DNA from 2 places in the Mesorhizobium sp. CO1-1-8 genome. Region 2 is predicted to be linked to the other one. Evidence: predicted binding sites of a transcription regulator. Region 2 holds the regulator's gene; the other holds the start of a gene.
The links. Region 2 encodes LexA, which represses DNA repair genes until DNA is damaged. Its sites were predicted from a motif close to TGTTCNNNNTGTGTTCNG; they were not measured.
Positions count from the first base shown of each region.

Region 1: dinB (DNA polymerase IV) is a predicted target of LexA. The motif match lies at 6,312-6,329, and genes of this name have one in related genera.

Region 1 covers NZ_JAIUGZ010000012.1:96,123-105,441, reverse strand. The annotation lists gene LB558_RS22770 (sugar ABC transporter substrate-binding protein) at 1-341, shown strand, start outside; gene LB558_RS22765 (ATP-binding cassette domain-containing protein) at 439-1,269, shown strand; partial or broken gene LB558_RS22760 (sugar ABC transporter permease) at 1,266-2,524, shown strand; gene LB558_RS22755 (SDR family oxidoreductase) at 2,547-3,275, shown strand; gene LB558_RS22750 (FGGY-family carbohydrate kinase) at 3,369-4,970, shown strand; gene dinB (DNA polymerase IV) at 5,036-6,283, opposite strand; gene LB558_RS22740 (winged helix-turn-helix transcriptional regulator) at 6,400-6,816, opposite strand; gene LB558_RS22735 (dihydrofolate reductase family protein) at 6,919-7,521, shown strand; gene LB558_RS22730 (2OG-Fe(II) oxygenase) at 7,547-8,290, opposite strand; gene LB558_RS22725 (methylated-DNA--[protein]-cysteine S-methyltransferase) at 8,287-8,841, opposite strand; gene LB558_RS22720 (hypothetical protein) at 8,973-9,191, opposite strand; gene ada (bifunctional DNA-binding transcriptional regulator/O6-methylguanine-DNA methyltransferase Ada) at 9,210-9,319, opposite strand, start outside.
Region 2 covers NZ_JAIUGZ010000010.1:170,375-179,693, forward strand. The annotation lists gene lpxB (lipid-A-disaccharide synthase) at 1-105, shown strand, start outside; gene gltA (citrate synthase) at 136-1,464, opposite strand; gene gltX (glutamate--tRNA ligase) at 1,650-3,074, opposite strand; gene LB558_RS20630 (ComEC/Rec2 family competence protein) at 3,177-5,642, shown strand; gene lexA (transcriptional repressor LexA) at 5,636-6,376, opposite strand; gene kynU (kynureninase) at 6,786-8,033, opposite strand; gene kynA (tryptophan 2,3-dioxygenase) at 8,116-8,952, opposite strand; gene LB558_RS20650 (AMP-binding protein) at 8,949-9,319, opposite strand, start outside.

The sequences.
Region 1 (9,319 bases), on a different contig from region 2:
TCAAGGCGGCTGGCGTCGATCCGGTGCCGCCGGTGACCGGCAATGACGCGACGATCGCGGCGCTTCAGCTGATCATCGCCGGAGACCAGTACAACACCATCTCCAAGCCGAGCGAGATCGTGGCGGCGGCCGCCGCCAACATCGCCATCAAGCTGCTTTCGGGCGAGACGCCGAAGGCCGAGATGACGCTGTACGACACGCCCTCGCAGTTGTTCACGCCAGCCGTGGTGACGCAGGAAAACTTGAAGGCCGAGATCATCGACAAGAAGATCAACACCGCGGCCGAGCTCTGTGTCGATCGTTACGCGGAAGGCTGCAAGAAGCTGGGCATCGGGAACTGACCGCGACCCTTGCCCGCTCCGCTGCCTGGCCACCCGTGGTGGCCTGGCAGCGCTCATCCGATTTCTTGAACCGGTTCTTTTGAAAGGTGTTCCAGGCATGATCGATACCCCGGACGAACCGGTTCCGGCAGGCGAGCTGGTGCTCAGCCTGCGTGGTGTTTCCAAAAATTTCGGCGCCGTCTCGGCGCTTACCGACATCGATCTCGATGTCCATGCCGGCGAGGTGGTGGCGCTGGTGGGCGACAATGGCGCCGGCAAGTCGACGCTGGTCAAGATCCTGGCCGGCGTGCATCAGCCGAGTTCAGGCATCATCAGCTATCGCGGCAAGCAAGTGACGCTTGCCGATCCGAGTGCGGCGCTGACGCTTGGCATCGCCACCGTGTTCCAGGATCTGGCGCTGTGCGAAAACCTCGACATCGTCGCCAACATCTTCCTCGGCCGTGAGCTCAGCCCGCTGCGCCTGGACGAGGTGGCGATGGAGGTGCGCGCCTGGACGTTGCTCAACGAGCTTTCGGCGCGCATCCCAAGCGTGCGCGAAGTGGTCGCGTCACTGTCGGGCGGCCAGCGCCAGACGGTGGCGATCGCCCGTTCGCTGCTGCTCGAACCCAAGCTGATCCTGCTCGACGAGCCGACGGCGGCGCTCGGCGTGGCGCAGACAGCGGAAGTCCTCAATTTGATCGAGCGCGTGCGCGACCGCGGCCTCGGCGTCGTCATCATCAGCCACAACATGGAAGACGTGCGCGCCGTCGCCGACCGCATCGTCGTGCTGCGGCTTGGCCGCAACAACGGCATCTTCACCCCCGATGCCTCGAACCAGGAACTGGTCAGCGCCATCACCGGCGCATCGAACAATTCGGTGTCGCGGCGCGCAGAGCGCAGGCAGGCTCAAACTGCCCGGCAAGATCAACCCCAGGAGCCACGCCCATGAGCCGCGAAGCCGAACAGGCCGCCTCCGTGCCGCCGCAGCTCGACCGCGCCGATGTGCGCGTCAAGCATGAGGCCGGGATCGGCGGCGCCATCCGCAGGTTCTTCGACCGGGTCCGCTCCGGCGATCTCGGCTCGCTGCCGGTCATCGTCGGGCTGGTCATTATCTGGACGGTGTTTGCCAGCATCAACCCGATCTTCCTGTCGAGCAGCAATCTGGTCAATCTGCTGTTCGATTGCTCCACCGTCGGCGTCATTGCGCTCGGCATCGTCTGCGTTTTGATGGTCGGCGAAATCGACCTGTCGGTCGGTTCGATCAGCGGCTTTGCCTCGGCGATGGTCGGCACATTGTGGGTCAACCAGGGCTGGCCGGTGGCGCTCGCCATTCTGGCCGCTGTCGCCGTCGGCGGCTTCATCGGCGCGCTCTACGCGCTGCTGTTCAACCGGCTCGGCATGCCGAGCTTCGTCTCGACGCTGGCCGGCCTGCTGGCGGTGCTCGGCCTGCAGCTCTACATCCTCGGCTCGACCGGCTCGATCAATCTGCCCTATGGCTCGAACCTGGTGAATTTCGGCCAGTTGCTGATGATGCCGAAAATCGTCTCGTTCGCTCTGGCGGCCGTGCCCGGCATTGTCATGCTGTCACCGGCCTGCGCACCGTTGCGCGACGCCGCGCCGCCAATCTGTCGGCGCCGTCGACCGGCGGGCTCATCACGCGGGCGATCGTCATCACGGTCATCCTCGAACTCATCGTCTTCTATCTCAATCAGGCGCGCGGCATTCCGTGGATGTTCGGCCTGTTCGTCGGCCTGGTCATATCAATGCATTACGCGCTGACGCGGACCAAATGGGGCCGCTCGATGTCGGCGGTCGGCGGCAACCGTGAGGCGGCGCGGCGCGCCGGCATCAATGTGCGGCTGATCTATTCCAGCGCCTTCGTGCTGTGTTCGATGCTGGCCGCCTTCGGCGGCGTGCTGTCGGCGGCCCGCCTTGCCTCGGCCAGCCAGCAGGCCGGCACCGGGGACGTCAACCTCAATGCCATCGCGGCGGCGGTCATCGGCGGCACCAGCCTGTTCGGCGGCCGCGGCAGCGCGTATTCGGCACTGCTCGGCATCATCGTCATCCAGTCGATCGCCAGCGGCTTGACGCTGCTCGATCTGTCCTCGTCGCTTCGGTACATGATCACCGGCGCCGTGCTTGCCATCGCGGTCATCGTCGACTCGCTGGCACGCCGCTCGCGTGTCTCGCATGGCCGGGCTTGAACCCATCAACAGGAAGCAAGACATGAGCCAAGAACTGTCCGGAAAAGTTGCCGCCGTCACCGGCGCGGCATCAGGCATCGGCCTCGAATGCGCCAGGCATATGCTGGCGGCCGGCGCCACTGTGGTGCTGGTCGACCGCGCCGAGGCGACGCTGAACAAACTGTGCGCCGAGCTCGGTTCGAAGGCGATCCCGCTGGTCATCGACCTGATGCAGCCGGCCAGCGTCGCCACCATGATGCCGCAGATTCTGGAGAAGGCCAGCCAGCTCGACATCTTCCATGCCAATGCCGGCGCCTATGTCGGCGGCGTGGTGGCGGACGGCGATCCCGACGTCTGGGACCGAATGCTCAACCTCAATATCAACGCCTGCTTCCGCTCGATCCAGGCGGTGCTGCCGCACATGATCGAGCGCAAGACGGGCGATATCATCGTCACCAGTTCGATCGCCGGACTGGTTCCGGTGGTGTGGGAGCCGATCTACACGGCCTCCAAGCACGCCGTGCAGGCCTTCGTCCACACGGTGCGCCGGCAGGTCGCCAAGCACGGCCTGCGCGTCGGTGCCGTGGCGCCCGGCCCGGTGGTGACGGCACTGGTCGACGACTGGCCGAAGGCCAAGCTCGAGGAAGAACTCGCCGCCGGCGGCCTGATGCAGCCGCGCGAAGTAGCCGAAGCGGTGATGTTCATGCTGACCCGCCCGCGCAACGTGACGATCCGCGATCTGGTGATTTTGCCGCAGAGCAATGATCTCTAAGCGAATAGGAAATAGGGAGTAGCGAATAGGGAAGAATCCAACGATTTACCTATTCGCTCGCTATTCGCTATTCGCTAAACCGAAGGTTTCCCCATGCCCCACACTCTCGGCATCGACGTCGGCACCGGCAGCGCGCGGGCCGGGGTGTTCGACCACACTGGAAACCTGCTCGCCTCGGCCAAGCGGGACATCGAGGTCTGGCGCGAGGCCGGCGACATTGTCGAGCAGTCGAGCAATGACATCTGGCGGGCGGTTTGCGCGGCCACACGCGAAGCGGTCGCCCAATCGGGTGTTACGCCCGAGGCGATCGCCGGCATCGGTTTCGACGCCACCTGTTCGCTGGTGGTGCTGGGCGAGGGCGGTGTGCCCTTGGCCGTTGGTCCGTCCGGAAATCCCGAACGCAACATCATCGTCTGGATGGATCATCGCGCGGTCGAGCAGACGCGCCGCATCAACCGCAGCGGCGAGGCGGTGCTGAACTATGTCGGCGGCGTTATCTCGCCGGAGATGGAAACACCGAAACTCCTGTGGCTGGCGGAAAACCTGCCCGCCACTTTCGATGCCGCCTGGCAATTCATGGACCTCGCCGATTTCCTCACCTGGCGGGCGACCGGCAGCCTTGCCCGCTCGGTCTGCACGGTGACCTGCAAATGGACCTATCTGGCGCATGAAAGTCGCTGGGATGAAGCCTATTTCCGCACGATCGGGCTCGGCGCGCTGGCCGATGAGGCATTCGCGCGCATCGGCACCGAGATCGTGCCGGCCGGTGCCGCACTCGGCGGCGGACTGACCGCACAGGCAGCAATGGATCTTGGTCTCAGACCCGGTACAGCGGTGGCGGCCGGGCTGATCGACGCGCATGCCGGTGGCGTCGGCACGGTCGGCGCGCGCGGCGAGTTCGGCAGCGTGCTGTCGCGCATGGCCTATGTTTTTGGCACCTCGGCCTGCACCATGTCGTCGACCGCGGCGCCGGCCTTCGTTGACGGCGTCTGGGGTCCGTATTTCTCGGCCATGGTGCCGGGCCTGTGGCTGAACGAGGGCGGCCAATCGGCGGCTGGAGCGGCCATCGACCATCTGGTGCGCATGCACCCCGCGGCTGGCGAAGCGACCGCCAAGGCGCAAGCCGAGGGGCTCAGCCTCAGCGCCTGGCTCTCGTTGCAGGCGCAAAGCCGAAATGGGGCCGCAGCGACGCCGGCGCTGGTCGGCGGCATCCATGTCGTGCCCGAATTTCTCGGCAACCGTGCGCCTTTCGCCGATCCGGATGCACGCGCGCTGATTGCCGGGCTTGATCTCGACACCGGCCTCGACAGCCTGGTCGGGCTCTATGTCGCCGGGGTTTGCGGGCTGGGCTATGGCGCGCGCCAGATCGTGCGGGCCGAGCACGACAAGGGCATTCCCGTCGACACCATCGTGGTCAGCGGCGGCGCCGGGCAAAGCCCGCTGGTGCGCCAGTTGCTTGCGGACACGACCGGCATGGTGGTGGTGGCCTCGACCTCGCCCGAGCCGGTGCTGCTCGGCTCGGCTATGCTGGGCGCGGTCGCCGCCGGAACCTACAAGGACTTGGTCACGGCGATGGCTGGCATGTCGGAACTCGGCGAGGTCTATCACCCCAATGACGCGCTGGCCGACTGGCACGCCAAGCGCTTCTCCGCGTTCGAGTTGCTGCAGCAGGCGGGCAAGGCGATCAGGGAGTGAGTTTTTCCAGTCGGATCAAATGGATTCAGCGTTCTGCGGCCAAACTGAATCATTGCCGCGTACGCTCACAGCTCCTTCTGCGCCAACTCCCTGAATTCGTCGGGAACCGAGCGCGCCGCCTCCAGCGCCACCGTGCCGTAGCCGACGGCCTGTTTGCCGAAGCGCTCGCGGATCTTGTCGATGGCGCGGTCGGCGTCGAAGCGTGCCAGGCCTTTCCTGGTGCCGGGGCGGCGCTTCTCGTCGGCGAGGCCGAGCGGCAGGTCGAGCTGCAGCTCGAAGCTTTCCTCGAGATGCGACACCGAGATCGCCAGCAGCGAGATCGTTCTCTCCTGTGGATTGTCGGCGAGCACGCCGCGCACCAGATCGCCGGCGATCTCGGCCAGCATCGTTGTCGCCGAGATCGGCTGGTCAAGCGTGATCGAACGGGTGACGGCGCGGAGATCGGCAAAGCGCACGCGTATCGTCACCGTGCGGCCGGGCTTTGCCTTGGCGCGCAGCCGGCTGGCGACGCGGTCGGCCAGATGCAGCAGAGTGGGTACGATAACCCGTGCCACGGCGGGTTTTTGGCCAAGCGCCGATTGGGCGCCGGCCGAATGCGCGCGGCGCTTGGTCTCCAGTTTGCGCGGGTCGCGGTTCCATGACAGCGCGGCGAGCTTTTCGCCTGCGGCGGGACCGAGCAGCCGCGTCAGCGCGCCGCTATGCGTCCTGGCAAGCTGACCGATGGTCTCGACGCCGATCTCGGCCAGCCGCGCCCTGGTGGCCGGTTCAACGCCCCACATCAGTCCGACCGGCAGATCATGCAGGAAGGCGAGCTCGGTGCCGGGTTCGACGACCACCAGCCCGTCGGGCTTGGCGACCTGCGAGGCGATCTTGGCCAGGTGCTTGGTGCGCGCCACGCCGATCGAGATCGGCAGGCCGAGTTCGCCCCGCACGCGGCGGCGGATGGTTGTTGCGATCTCTTGTGGGGAGCCGAACAGATGCGTGCAGCCGGCGACGTCGGCAAACGCCTCGTCGATGGAAATGCGCTCGACCACAGGCGTAAAATCGTCGAGCACCTTGATCGCCGCATCGCCCAGCCGCTGGTAATGGCTGAAATTGCCGCCGACGAAGATCAAATGCGGGCAGAGTTCGCGCGCCGTGCGCCCTGGCATGCCGCCGCGCACGCCGAAGGCGCGCGCCTCATAGGAAGCGGCGAGCACGACGCCGCCGCCCACCGCGATCGGCTTGCCGCGCAGCGACGGATCGAGCAACTGCTCGACCGAGGCGTAGAAAGCGTCGAGATCGGCATGCAGGATGGTGGCTGTCGTTTCCATCGACCGCACATCCGCAGTTGCTGATAGATGGAACAAATAAAGAACAAAGACGGATCGTTGTCAAGCGAAGGGCGATTTGTGCGGCAGCCATGCCGGTTCGGCCTGAACGCAACCGCCTAGACAATATGCTCCGCTCGCAGCGCCGCTTTCATCTTTTCCAGCGCCGCTTCGCCGCCTGCAGCCAACTCGTCGGCAATCCTGGCCAGCTTGTCGTCGGCCTTGCGGTGCTTGCTGCCCCAGGCGCCGAGCGTCGCCAGCACCGGCAAGAGGTCGATGCCTGCTTCGGTCAGCCGGTAGACCGTTCTCAGGCCATGCGTCGGGTCGTCGCTTCTGGTGAGGATGCCTTCCTCCTGAAGCGTTTGCAGTCGCTCGGCCAACGTGCGCGAGGAGACGCCTTCGTCGGATTGCAGGAACTCGCGAAAGTGCTTTTTCCCGGCGAAGACCATGTCGCGGATGATGAGCAGCGTCCAGCGGTCGCCGATGAGTTCAAGCGACAGGTTGATCGGGCAGCCGGACTTTTCGCGCGTCGACATCTATGGTTCCATTTTTAAATCACTTTACTATTGACATCGTTTTGGCCTTGCGTCAACGGTTCCAAATGTAAACTGTTTGCGATGACCGTGAGGAGAATGACGGTGAAAAAGCTGGTCCTTCAGATGCAGATGTCGATCGACGGCTTTGTCGGCGCCACCGAGGACCATCCCTGGCAACTCTGGGAGTGGGGTGACGACAGCGCCTGGGACGATGCGCTGAAGCAGGACTTCAACGCTGTCTTCGCAGGCGTCGATACCATCCTGCTCAGCCGCAAGATGGCGCAGGAGGGCTATCTCACCCATTGGGGCAATGCGGCGAGGAAGTTTCCGCGCGATCCGTTCTACGCCTTTGCACAGCGCATCGTCGACGCCCGCAAGGTGGTGCTCAGCAACAAGCTCAAGCAATCGCCCTCGGAGCCGGCTTGGGAGCGCACCAGTGTGGCCAGTGGTGACCTGCCGCGCGAAGTCAATGCGCTGAAAGCGGGCGAGGGCGGCGGCGACATGGCCGTGTTCGGCGGCGCCGGTTTCGCGTCGGCGCTGATCGCGGCCGGGCTGGTCGACGAGTTCCAGCTTTTCATCAATCCGGCGGTGCTGGGTGCGGGCCGCCGGATTTTCGATCAGGGTGGTTTCAGGAACCTGCGGCTGCTCGGCTCGAAGGCCTATGCCTGCGGCATGGTGGTCAGCCGCTATGCGCCGGCGGGGTGAGGGGGCACCTCCATCTTCTCCCTGCTCACTTCGCATCGTGAAAAATGATGCCGACCGTGTGGCGCATGCCTGAGCGCAACCGGCTGACGCCGTGGCGCAGATTGACGCGGTAATTGCCTTTGGTGCCCTGCACCGGCCGGTTGTGAACGGCGAAGACAACGGCGTCGCCCTGGCGCAGCGACACCACTTCGACCCGGCTCTGCATGCGTGGGCGCTGCTCGGTCAGCGCGAACTCACCGCCGCTGAAATCCTGGCCCGGTTCGGAGAGCAGGATCGCCACCTGCAGCGGAAAGGCGAGGTCGCCATAGAGATCCTGGTGCAGGCAGTTGAAGTCGCCAGGCACATATTGCAGCAGCAGCGGCGTCGGCCGCGTCTGGCCGGCGGCATGACACTGATCGAGAAACGCGGCATGCGTCGCGGGGTAGCGCATGGCCTGCCCCATGCGCTCGTTCCACCGATTGGCGACCTCGGCCAGCCTGGGATAGAGCGCGCTGCGCAGGCCGCCGAGCAGGTCGGGCAAGGGATAGCGGAAATAGCGGTACTCGCCCTTGCCGAAGCCATGCCTGGCCATATGGATGTGGCTGCGGAAATGCTCTTCCCTGGGATAGAGGCCGGCGATCTGCCGGCATTCTTCGGGCGAGAGCAATTTCTCGATCACCGCGCATCCGAAGCCGTCGAGTTCGGCGGCAAGGGCGGGCCAGTCGTAATCGGCAACACGCGTCCGAGCAGCTTCAACCGCCGATGCGGCAACCTTGGCATGGGCATTCATATCGTAGCCTCCTTGTCGATCAGAGCGCGCTTGCGCTCGACGCCCCAGCGGTAGCCCGACAGCGTGCCGTCGGCGTGGACAACACGGTGGCAGGGAATGCCCAGCGCAATCGCATTGGCGGCACAGGCGGTCGCCACGGCGCGGGCGCCGTTCGGCTGGCCGAACCGCCGAGCCAGTGTGGTGTAGGTGATGGTGGCGCCGCAGGGGATGGTGCGCAGCATCTCCCAAACCTGTTGCTGGAATGGCGTGCCGTGGCGCATGTCGAGCGACAGGTCGAGGCCGGCGGCCGGCGTTTCGATGAAGCGCGCGATTGCCGCGAGATCGTCGCGCAAGGTAGACTCGTCTTCGACCAGTACCTTGCCCGGGAAGCGGTTGGCGAGATCTTGCTTCAGTGTGTCGGCATCCGAGCCGATCAGGATGGCACAGACGCCGATATCGCTGCGCGCCGCCAGGATGTCGCCGATGGCAGATTCGCCGATGGCGTAGGCGATGGTGTCGAGGGCGTTGTGGACGCTCGCCGGTGGCGCCATTTGGGTTTGCATGAGGTTCATTGCGTTTACTCCTTTGTCTGTACCTGAACCCTAGCTGCGCGCCGTTCGGTGCTCACTCCGATGCTTGCTTTCAAATTCGAATCTGCTTGTAGAGCGCTGATTTTGATCATTCGCACTTCAGCCAAGCATGCTCATGCCACACGCGTGACCGACACCTCGCCAAGCACGAACACCTCACCGCTCAGCAGGCGCAGCTCGATGTCGCCGGTTGCGGTGTGGTTCCACTCAGCCTTACCGTCATCGACAAGCTCGCCGATGGCGGCCATGACCTGGGACTTCGCCTCTAGGGCGCGTTTGCTGACGGCGTTGCGGGCTGTCCCCTCGGTGACGCTGTCATGAGATCTTGCCATCGCGCGCATGCTTGGCCGTCATCTCCGCGCGGATCGGTAAGCGCTGTCGGATTCGCCGGCCTCACGCTCCAGCAGCGCGCGTTTGCGCTCAGCGCCCCAGGCGTAGCCGGACAGGGCGCCATCCCTGC
Region 2 (9,319 bases):
CAGAAGCAAGGCTTTGCCGAAATCACGCAGCGTATGGCGACCGACAAGCCTTCCGGTGAGACAGCGGCAGGCGTTGTGCTTCGTCACATAAAAAAAGCGCCCTGAGGGCGCCTTTTTCAGTCCAGACAGTCTCGATCACCGCTTGGCGATCGGCACGTAATCACGTTCCGGCGCACCGGTATAGAGCTGGCGCGGGCGGCCGATCTTCTGGCGCGGATCCTCGATCATCTCTTTCCACTGGGCGATCCAGCCGACGGTGCGGGCGACCGCGAACAGCACGGTGAACATGGTGGTGGGGAAGCCCAGCGCCTTCAGCGTAATGCCGGAATAGAAGTCGACGTTCGGGTAGAGCTTCTTCTCGATGAAATAGGAATCGGTCAGCGCGATCTTTTCCAGCTCCATGGCGATGTCGAGCAGCGGATCGTCCTTGATGCCGAGCTCGCCCAGAACCTCATGTGCCGTCTTCTGCATGATCTTGGCGCGCGGATCGTAGTTCTTGTAGACGCGATGGCCGAAGCCCATCAAGCGGAACGGGTCGTCCTTGTCCTTGGCGCGGGCGATGAATTCGGGGATGTGATCGACATGGCCGATCTCGCCAAGCATGTTGAGCGCCGCTTCATTGGCGCCGCCATGCGCGGGTCCCCACAGGCAGGCTATGCCGGCGGCGATGCACGCAAACGGGTTGGCGCCCGACGAGCCAGCGAGACGAACGGTCGAGGTCGAAGCATTCTGCTCGTGGTCGGCATGCAGGATGAAGATGCGCTCCATGGCGCGCGCCAGCACCGGGTTGATCTTGTATTCTTCGCACGGCACGGCAAAGCACATGTGCAGGAAGTTGGCGGCAAAGTTCAGCTCGTTCTTCGGGTAAATGAAGGGCTGGCCGATGTGGTATTTGTAGGCCATCGCCGCGATCGTCGGCATCTTGGCGATCAGCCGCATGGAGGCAACCATGCGCTGGTAGGGGTCGGAGATGTCGGTGGAGTCGTGGTAGAAGGCCGACAGCGCGCCGACCACGCCGCACATCACCGCCATCGGGTGCGCGTCGCGGCGGAAGCCGGTGAAAAAGCGCGACATCTGCTCATGCACCATGGTGTGGCGCGTCACGCGGTAATCGAAATCATCCTTCTGCGCCTTGGTCGGCAATTCACCATAGAGCAGGAGATAGCAGACCTCGAGGAAGTCGCCGTGTTCGGCCAACTGGTCGATCGGATAGCCGCGGTGCAACAGGATCCCGGCGTCTCCATCGATGAAGGTGATTTCGGATTCGCAGCTTGCCGTCGAGGTGAAGCCGGGATCGTAGGTGAAGGCGCCGGTGGTGGAGTAGAGCGAGGCGATGTCGATGACATCAGGTCCGACCGAACCGCTTCGCACCTTGAATTCATGGGTCTTGCCGGCGAATTCAAGCGTTGCCGTGGCCTCCTGGGTCTTGCCGCCCAAATCCAGTTTTTTCGCAGCTTCGGTCATTGCAAACTCCTTCTTGTTTCCTCATGCCGGCAAAGGCAAAATTCTGCAGAGCGACACGTCGAAAATCACCGCAATGCGCGTATTCGCCACCGCATTTCAGGAGGTGCGTGCCAGATTGGGCCAAGGCCTAATGTTGCACTGCGAAACCCGCCTTTCAATGCCAATCTTCTTGGGCCAGTTTGCTCCTAATCGATTTGATCTGAGATGCGCGCCAGGCTTTCGTCGCGGCCGAGCACAGCGAGCACATCGAACACGCCGGGCGAGGTGCTTTTGCCGGTCAAAGCGGCGCGCAAAGGCTGGGCCACCGCGCCGAGCTTATGGCTGCCGGCTGCTGCCACCTCGCGGATCGCCGACTCCGCCGATGCGGCGGTCCAGTCACTCGCAAGCCCGTTCAAAGCTTCGTGAGCACTGCGCAGGATCTTGCGGGCATCGTCGGTCAGCAGAAGGGCCGCCTTGTCGTCGATCGGCAGCGGTCGCGTGGCGAACAGGAAGGCTGCGCCATCGACGAGCTCGACCAGCGTCTTGGCGCGCTCCTTCAGGCCCGGAAGCGCTGCCAGCAACTGCGCCTTGGTGCTGTCGTTCAGGCGCGCTGCGATCGCCGGGCCACCTTCGAGATAGGGCAGGGTGGCGATGAAGATGTCGAACAGTTCGGCATCGCTCATGCGGCGCATATGCGCGCCGTTGATCGCCTCCAGCTTGGCGAAGTCGAAGCGCGCCGCGCCCTTGTTGACGTCGCCTATATCGAACCAGGAAATCATGTCCTTGATCGACATGATCTCGTCGTCGCCATGGCTCCAGCCAAGGCGCGCCAGATAGTTGAGCAGCGCCTCCGGAAGGTAGCCCATGGCGCGATAGGCCTCGACGCCAAGCGCGCCGTGCCGCTTCGACAGCTTGGCGCCATCGGCACCGTGGATCAGCGGGATATGCGACATGGACGGCACGTTCCAGCCCATGGCGTTGTAGATGACGGTCTGGCGGGCGGCATTGGTCAGATGATCATCGCCGCGAATGATGTGGGTGACGGCCATGTCATGATCGTCGACGACGACGGCATGCATGTAGGTCGGGTTACCGTCCGAACGCAGGATGATGAAGTCGTCGAGATCCTTGTTGGGAAAGCGCACCTCGCCCTGGACACGGTCATGGACGATGGTCTCGCCTTCGGTCGGCGCCTTGATACGGATGGCGCCCTTGGCGCCTGCGGGCGCCTCAGAGGGGTCGCGGTCACGCCAGCGGCCGTCGTAGCGGGGCGGCAACCCCTTGGCTCTGGCGGCCTCGCGCATGGCCTCCAGTTCGGCTGGCGTGGCATAGCAATAATAGGCCTTGCCCATGCGTACGAGTTCCTCGGCCACCTCGCGGTGGCGCGGCGCACGCTCGAACTGCGAGACCGGCTCGCCGTCCCAGCTCAGACCAAGCCAGGAAAGCCCGTCGAGGATGGCAGCCGTCGCGGCTTCATTGGAGCGTTCGCGGTCGGTGTCCTCGATGCGCAGCAGCATCGTGCCGCCGGTGTGCTTTGCATACAGCCAGTTGAACAGCGCCGTGCGCGCGCCGCCTATGTGCAAATAGCCGGTGGGCGAAGGGGCAAAACGGGTGACGACCTTGTCGGACATGGAACTCTCGGAAACCATCTGAAGCGGGGTGCGGTCGCGCGGACTTTCGCGCTTTGCGCGTTCATGTAGCATAGGGTGTCGAGGGCGCAAGGGGCAGACCCGATGGCTGGACGAGGCTGGGGCTCGGATCGGGGCGAGGACGCTGCCATTGGCGTCAGCGAACGGTCCCTGTTTGTGCCTCTGCCAGCCTCATTGCCGCCGCCGTCACCCCTGGTGCCGGATCCCGGCAAGGCGCCCTTGCAAACGGATGTCGCTGCCTCTGTTCCTGTTGCCGAAACCGGCAGGATCGTGCGCGTGCGCCGGCAGATCGGCCTGACATCACTGCCTCGCCTGCGCCACAGCGTGAACATGGCGGCGAGCTTGGAACTCGACCGGGGTGTAGCCTTCCTGCTGGTGCCGGTCTGCCTGGCGATCGGAGCGATTGGCTATTTTTCGCTGGCGGCGGAACCTGACTTTGCGAGACCTGTCGCGGTTGTCATTCTGACGGGGATCTGCGCGCTGGTCTCGCGTTCATGGCCAAAGACGCATCTGTGCGCCATGGCCACACTTTTGTGCGCGCTCGGCCTGCTCGCTGCAAAGGTCGAGACATGGCGGGCGGGAACGCAGATGCTCGGTTCGGAAATCTCGACGCAGGTGACCGGCCGCGTCGTTTCGCTCGACCGTATGGAGAGCGGCCGTATCCGGCTGACCATCGACGTGACCTCGACCGCCCGGCCGAAACTGCGCTATGCGCCGGAACGGGTGCGGCTTTCGGCACGCAAGATCCCGGCTGACGTGACCGCCGGCTCCCTCATCACTGGATATGCCAAGCTTTTGCCGCCGACCGGGCCGGTGCGACCGGACAGCTATGATTTCTCCTTCGACAGCTATTTTGCCGGCATCGGCGGAAGCGGGTTCTTTCTCGGCAATCCAAAGCTTGTCGTCAGCGATGATGGCGACATGCCGCTGTCAGCCCGAATATCCTCTAGCGTGGAAAATGCCCGTGAAGGCATCGCCGACCATATCAGGGCGAGCGTCGGCGGCGCCGAAGGCGAGATCGCCGCGGCGCTCATCGTCGGCGTGCGCGCCGGCATTCCCGATGACATCAATGAGGCGATGCGACGTACCGGCATCTACCACATCATCTCCATTTCGGGACTGCACATGGCGCTGGTCGCCGGCACCATCATGGGATTGCTGCGCGGCGCCTTCGCCTTGTTTCCCGACTTTTCCGCGCGTCGCCCGGTCAAGAAGTATGCCGCTGCCGCCGCACTGTTCTCGATCGCCGCCTATCTCATCATTTCTGGCGTCGTCGTTGCCGCCGAGCGCAGCTTTATCATGCTGGCGGTGATGCTGATTGCCGTGCTGTTCGATCGAGCAGCACTCACCATGCGCAATCTGGCGATCTCGGCGATCGCCGTCATCGTGGTGTCGCCGCACGAGGTTGTCGGCCCGAGCTTCCAGATGTCGTTCGCCGCGACCGCGGCGCTGGTCGGCGCCTATGCCGGCTGGTCGGATCACCGCGCGGGAAAAGCAAGACCGCCGCCGCCAAAGCGATCCATGCCCGGTTTCCTGACGCGAAAAGTCCTGCTGGCGGCAACCGGCCTTGCCATGACCTCGATCATCGCCGGAAGCGCCACGACGCTGTTTGCCATCTGGCATTTTCAGCGGGTGTCGCCGCTCAGCCTGTTCGCCAACCTGGCCATCATGCCGATCGTGTCACTGGTTGTCATGCCTTTCGCCGTGCTCAGCGCGCTGGCAATGCCATTCGGCGCTGATGGACCCTTTCTCTATGTGATGAGCAAGGGCCTGACGGCGATGATCGCCATGTCCGGATGGATTTCCGAGCGTTCGCCGGTCGATGGGGTCGGATTGATTTCGCAGCAGTCTGTCCTGCTGGTGGCGATTGCCCTGGTCATTGCGACGATGACGACGACATGGCTGCGGCTTGCGGCTCTTCCGTTCGCGATTGCCGGCCTGCTGACCGTCTCGGATACGCGCACGCCGGATGTGCTGATCTCGGAAGACGCCCGGCTGGTGGCGTTGCCGATCGGTGGCGGTGAGCTTGCCGTCAGCCGGGAACGGCCGAACGAATTCACCGTCGACAACTGGAAACGCGCGCTGACATCAGAAACCATCGTCGTTCCGGAGGTGTTCGACAACAGCGACGGGCAATTCGACGTCGCGGATGCCGTTGAGCTACCGCCGGGATCGCCGTTCTATTGCTCCTCAGGCGTTTGCGTGGCCAGGCACATGTCCGGTGCAATCATTGCCTATGTCGAGGACCGCAAGGACACCTGGAAAGCCTGCGGCTTCGCCGAGTTGATCGTCATCAATGACGCCACCGCCTATGACGCCTGTCACAACCCGCTGGTTCTCGTCATCACCAAGCGGCAACTGGCTCGCAAAGGAAGCGCCGCGATCTTCTTCGATCGCCAATCGGCGACCACGCCGGCGACGATCAGCTTCGCGGTGGACAGCCCATATCGGCCCTGGCACACGCAACGCAAATACTCTCGCGAGGCGCGGGGGCTGGCACCCTTCAAGAAACCCGAGAAGCCAGTGGCCAACCCGCAGCCGCCTCAGTAGCGGCGGATCAGGCCAACGAGCTTGCCTTGCACCTTGACCCTGTCCGGGCCGAAAATACGGGTTTCATAGGCCGGGTTGGCGGCTTCGAGCGCAATCGAGGCGCCCTTGCGGCGGAACCGCTTCAGCGTCGCTTCCTCTTCATCGACCAGCGCCACGATGATCTCACCGGGGCTTGCCGTGTCGGCATTGCGGATGATGACGGTATCGCCGTCGAAGATGCCGGCGTCGATCATCGAGTCGCCCTTAACCTCCAGCGCATAGTGCGCGCCGCCCATGATCATGTCCGGCGGCACCGAGATCGAATGCGTCTGATGCTGGATGGCATCGATCGGCACGCCGGCGGCGATGCGGCCCATCACCGGTATCGACACGGCGGAGACCGCATCGTCGTCATTGCCAGGCGAGGGCATCCGCGAAGGCGCCGGCTTGATCTGCCGGCCAAGAGCACCACCCTGACCGAGACTGCCCTGGATGACGCTTGGCGAGAACTTCTTTGCCGCGTTGAGGCCGGGCGCGATCGAGTCCGGCAACCGCAGCACTTCCAGCGCGCGTGCCCGATTGGGCAGCCGGCGAATGAAGCCGCGCTCCTCGAGCGCCGTGATCAGCCGATGGATCCCGGATTTGGAGGCAAGGTCGAGTGCCTCCTTCATCTCGTCGAAGGAGGGCGGAATGCCGCTCTCTTTCAGGCGTTCATGGATGAACATCAGCAGTTCATGTTGCTTGCGTGTCAGCATGGCGGCCCCCAGATTACCTGAAACCAGAATCGAAAAACAAACCCAGAACAAACACTATCTGTTCCAGTAGTGTTCTGCAACCGTTTAAAGTTTAATGAATTTGTTAAGGCCGCTGAAATTATTTGGCGGTTGCCAGCGGGTCGCGATCGATGGGCGCCAACCACGGCGATGCGTTGCTCATATTGAAATTATTATGGTTAATGACCTGTGGCTTATCCTCTAGCAAGGCTTGGCATTACCTGTCGATCGACATCGACAAGGGACGATAGCGACCTTCGGGGCACTCGTTTGCCGTGAACGAAACGGAGCCAAAACGCCAACTTCGGCTGGCATTTGCGGCTGGAAATTCAGTTCTCCGTCATCTGCCAGGCAGAGAGGGCAGCGACGGCGGATCGCCGGGATCGGTGCGTCAGGTAACGGCCTCCTTGACGGCGAAACGCTGGTCCTTCCATGCGCCCGTACGCAGAATGTCTTCCAGCACCTCAACCGCCAGCCACACATCCTTGTAGCCGACATAGAGGGGCGTGAAGCCGAAACGGATGGTTGATGGGGCGCGGAAGTCACCGATCACCCCGCGCTCGATCAGCGCCCGCATGATTTGATAGCCATGATCGTGAAGGAATGACACCTGGCTGCCGCGCCTGGTCGCGTCGCGGGTGGTCTCCAGCGTGAGACCGTAGGCGCCGCACTTGGCTTCGACGAGCTGGATGAACAGTTCGGTCAGCGCGACACTCTTCTTTCGCAGTTCCGCCATGTCGACGTCGTTCCAGATGGCAAGCGCACCTTTGAGCGCCCGCATCGACAGGACCGGCTGCGTGCCGCACAGAAAGCGGCGGATGCCTGTGCCGGCGACATAACCCCGTTCGAAGGCAAAGGGCCGCGCATGGCCCCACCAGCCGCTAAGTGGCTGGGTGATATCGCCGTGGTGGCGCTGCGCGGCATAGATGAAAGCCGGCGCTCCCGGACCGCCGTTGAGGTACTTGTAGGTGCAGCCGATGGCGAAATCGGCATTTGCGTGATCGAGCTCGACGGGCAGGGCGCCGGCGGTGTGGCAAAGATCCCAGACGATCAGCGCTCCGGCCGCATGAGCTTTGCGCGTCAGCGCCGCCATGTCGCGCAGTTCACCCGATTTGTAGTTGACGTGGTTGACCAGCACCACCGCGACGTTTTCGTCGATCAGCTCTTCGATGGTCGGCGCGTCGATACCCGCGAGGCGCAGCAGGACGCCATCCCGGGTCGAGGCCACGCCTTCGGCGATGTAAAGGTCTGTGGGAAAACTGTCACCCTCGGCGACGATGGCCAACCGGCCGGGCCGCATCTCCAGCGCTGCATGCAGCACCTTGTAGATGTTGGTCGACGTCGTGTCGCAGACGACGGTCTGGCCGGCCGCGGCTCCTATCAGGCGTCCAATCTGGCCACCGAGTTCGATCGGCATCTCGAACCATCCCGCCGTGTTCCAGGCTCGGATAAGATCCTGGGCCCATTCCTGGGTCGCCGCCTGCTGCAGCTCGCCGAAAACGGCATTCGACGCTGCCCCCAGTGAATTGCCGTCGAGATAGATCACCCCCTCCGGCAGAATGAAACGGTCGCGCATGGCCCGCAGCGGATCCGTGGCATCCATCGCTTCGATTGCGGCGAGATCAGGAATTCCACTCATGGTCGGTCAGTCCCCGGTTGTTAGCGAAGGGTTTTCCGCCACAGAGCGTCCCTTCGGTGAGCCTGTCCTCATTTCGATGATGTCAGAGCCGGGTGCGGACCGCCCACAGCTCCGGGAACAGCACGACCTCGAGCATTTTCTTCAGATACGAAGCACCCGACGTGCCGCCGGTGCCGCGTTTCAGGCCGATGATGCGCTCGACCGTGGTGACGTGGTTGAAGCGCCAGCGGCGGAAATAATCCTCGAAGTCGACCAGCTTCTCGGCCAGTTCGTAGAACATCCAGTAGCGCTGCGGATCGCGGTAGATGGTCTGCCAGGCGACCAGCACCTCTTCATTCTCGGTTCGCGTCTCACGCCAATCCGTGCGCCTGGCATCGGCACCGATGTCGAATCCGTTGCGCGCCAGAAGCAGCAGCGCTTCGTCGTAGAGCGATGGCTCGGCCAGGATGGCTTCCAGCTTTCCGCTCAGGTCCGGCCGGTGCTTGTGCGGCCCGAGCATGGCCAGGTTGCGGTTGCCGGCCATGAACTCGATGGCGCGATACTGCCAGGACTGGAAACCCGAGGACTGGCCGAGCGCGTCGCGGAACTCGGTGTATTCGCTGGGCGTCATCGTCCGCAGCACATCCCAGGCATTGTTCAGCTGCTCGAAGATGCGCGCGACGCGCGACAGCATCTTGAAGCTCGGCTCGAGCCGGTCGGCGCGGATCGAGCGGATCGCGGCGCCAATCTCGTGCAGAGCGAGCTTCATCCAGAGCTCGGAGGTCTGATGCTGGATGATGAACAGCATCTCGTCATGCGCCGATGACAGCGGCATCTGTGCTTCCAGCACTTTCTCAAGGTGCAGATAGTCGCTGTAGGACATGCGCTCCTTGAACGACATCTGGGCGCCTTCGGACGCCGAATTGTAGGGATCGCTCAATTGATTTTCTCCGTGCGCAGCCGGAAGCGCTGGATCTTGCCGGTCTGGGTCTTGGGCAGAGCGGCGATGAATTTTATTGACCGTGGATATTTATAAGGGGCGATCGTCGTTTTGACGTGGTCCTGCAGGCGCTTGGTGGTGAGAGCGTCAGGCGCGACGCCCTGCACCAGCACGACATGCGCCTCGACGATCTGGCCGCGCTCGGCGTCGTCTGCGCCGATGACAGCGCATTCGGCAACGTCGGGATGTGACAGCAACGCCGCCTCGACCTCGGGGCCGGCGATGTTGTAGCCGGCGCTGACGATCATATCGTCGGAGCGCGCGGCGAAATGGAAGAAGCCGTCTTCGTCCTGCGTGAAGGTGTCGC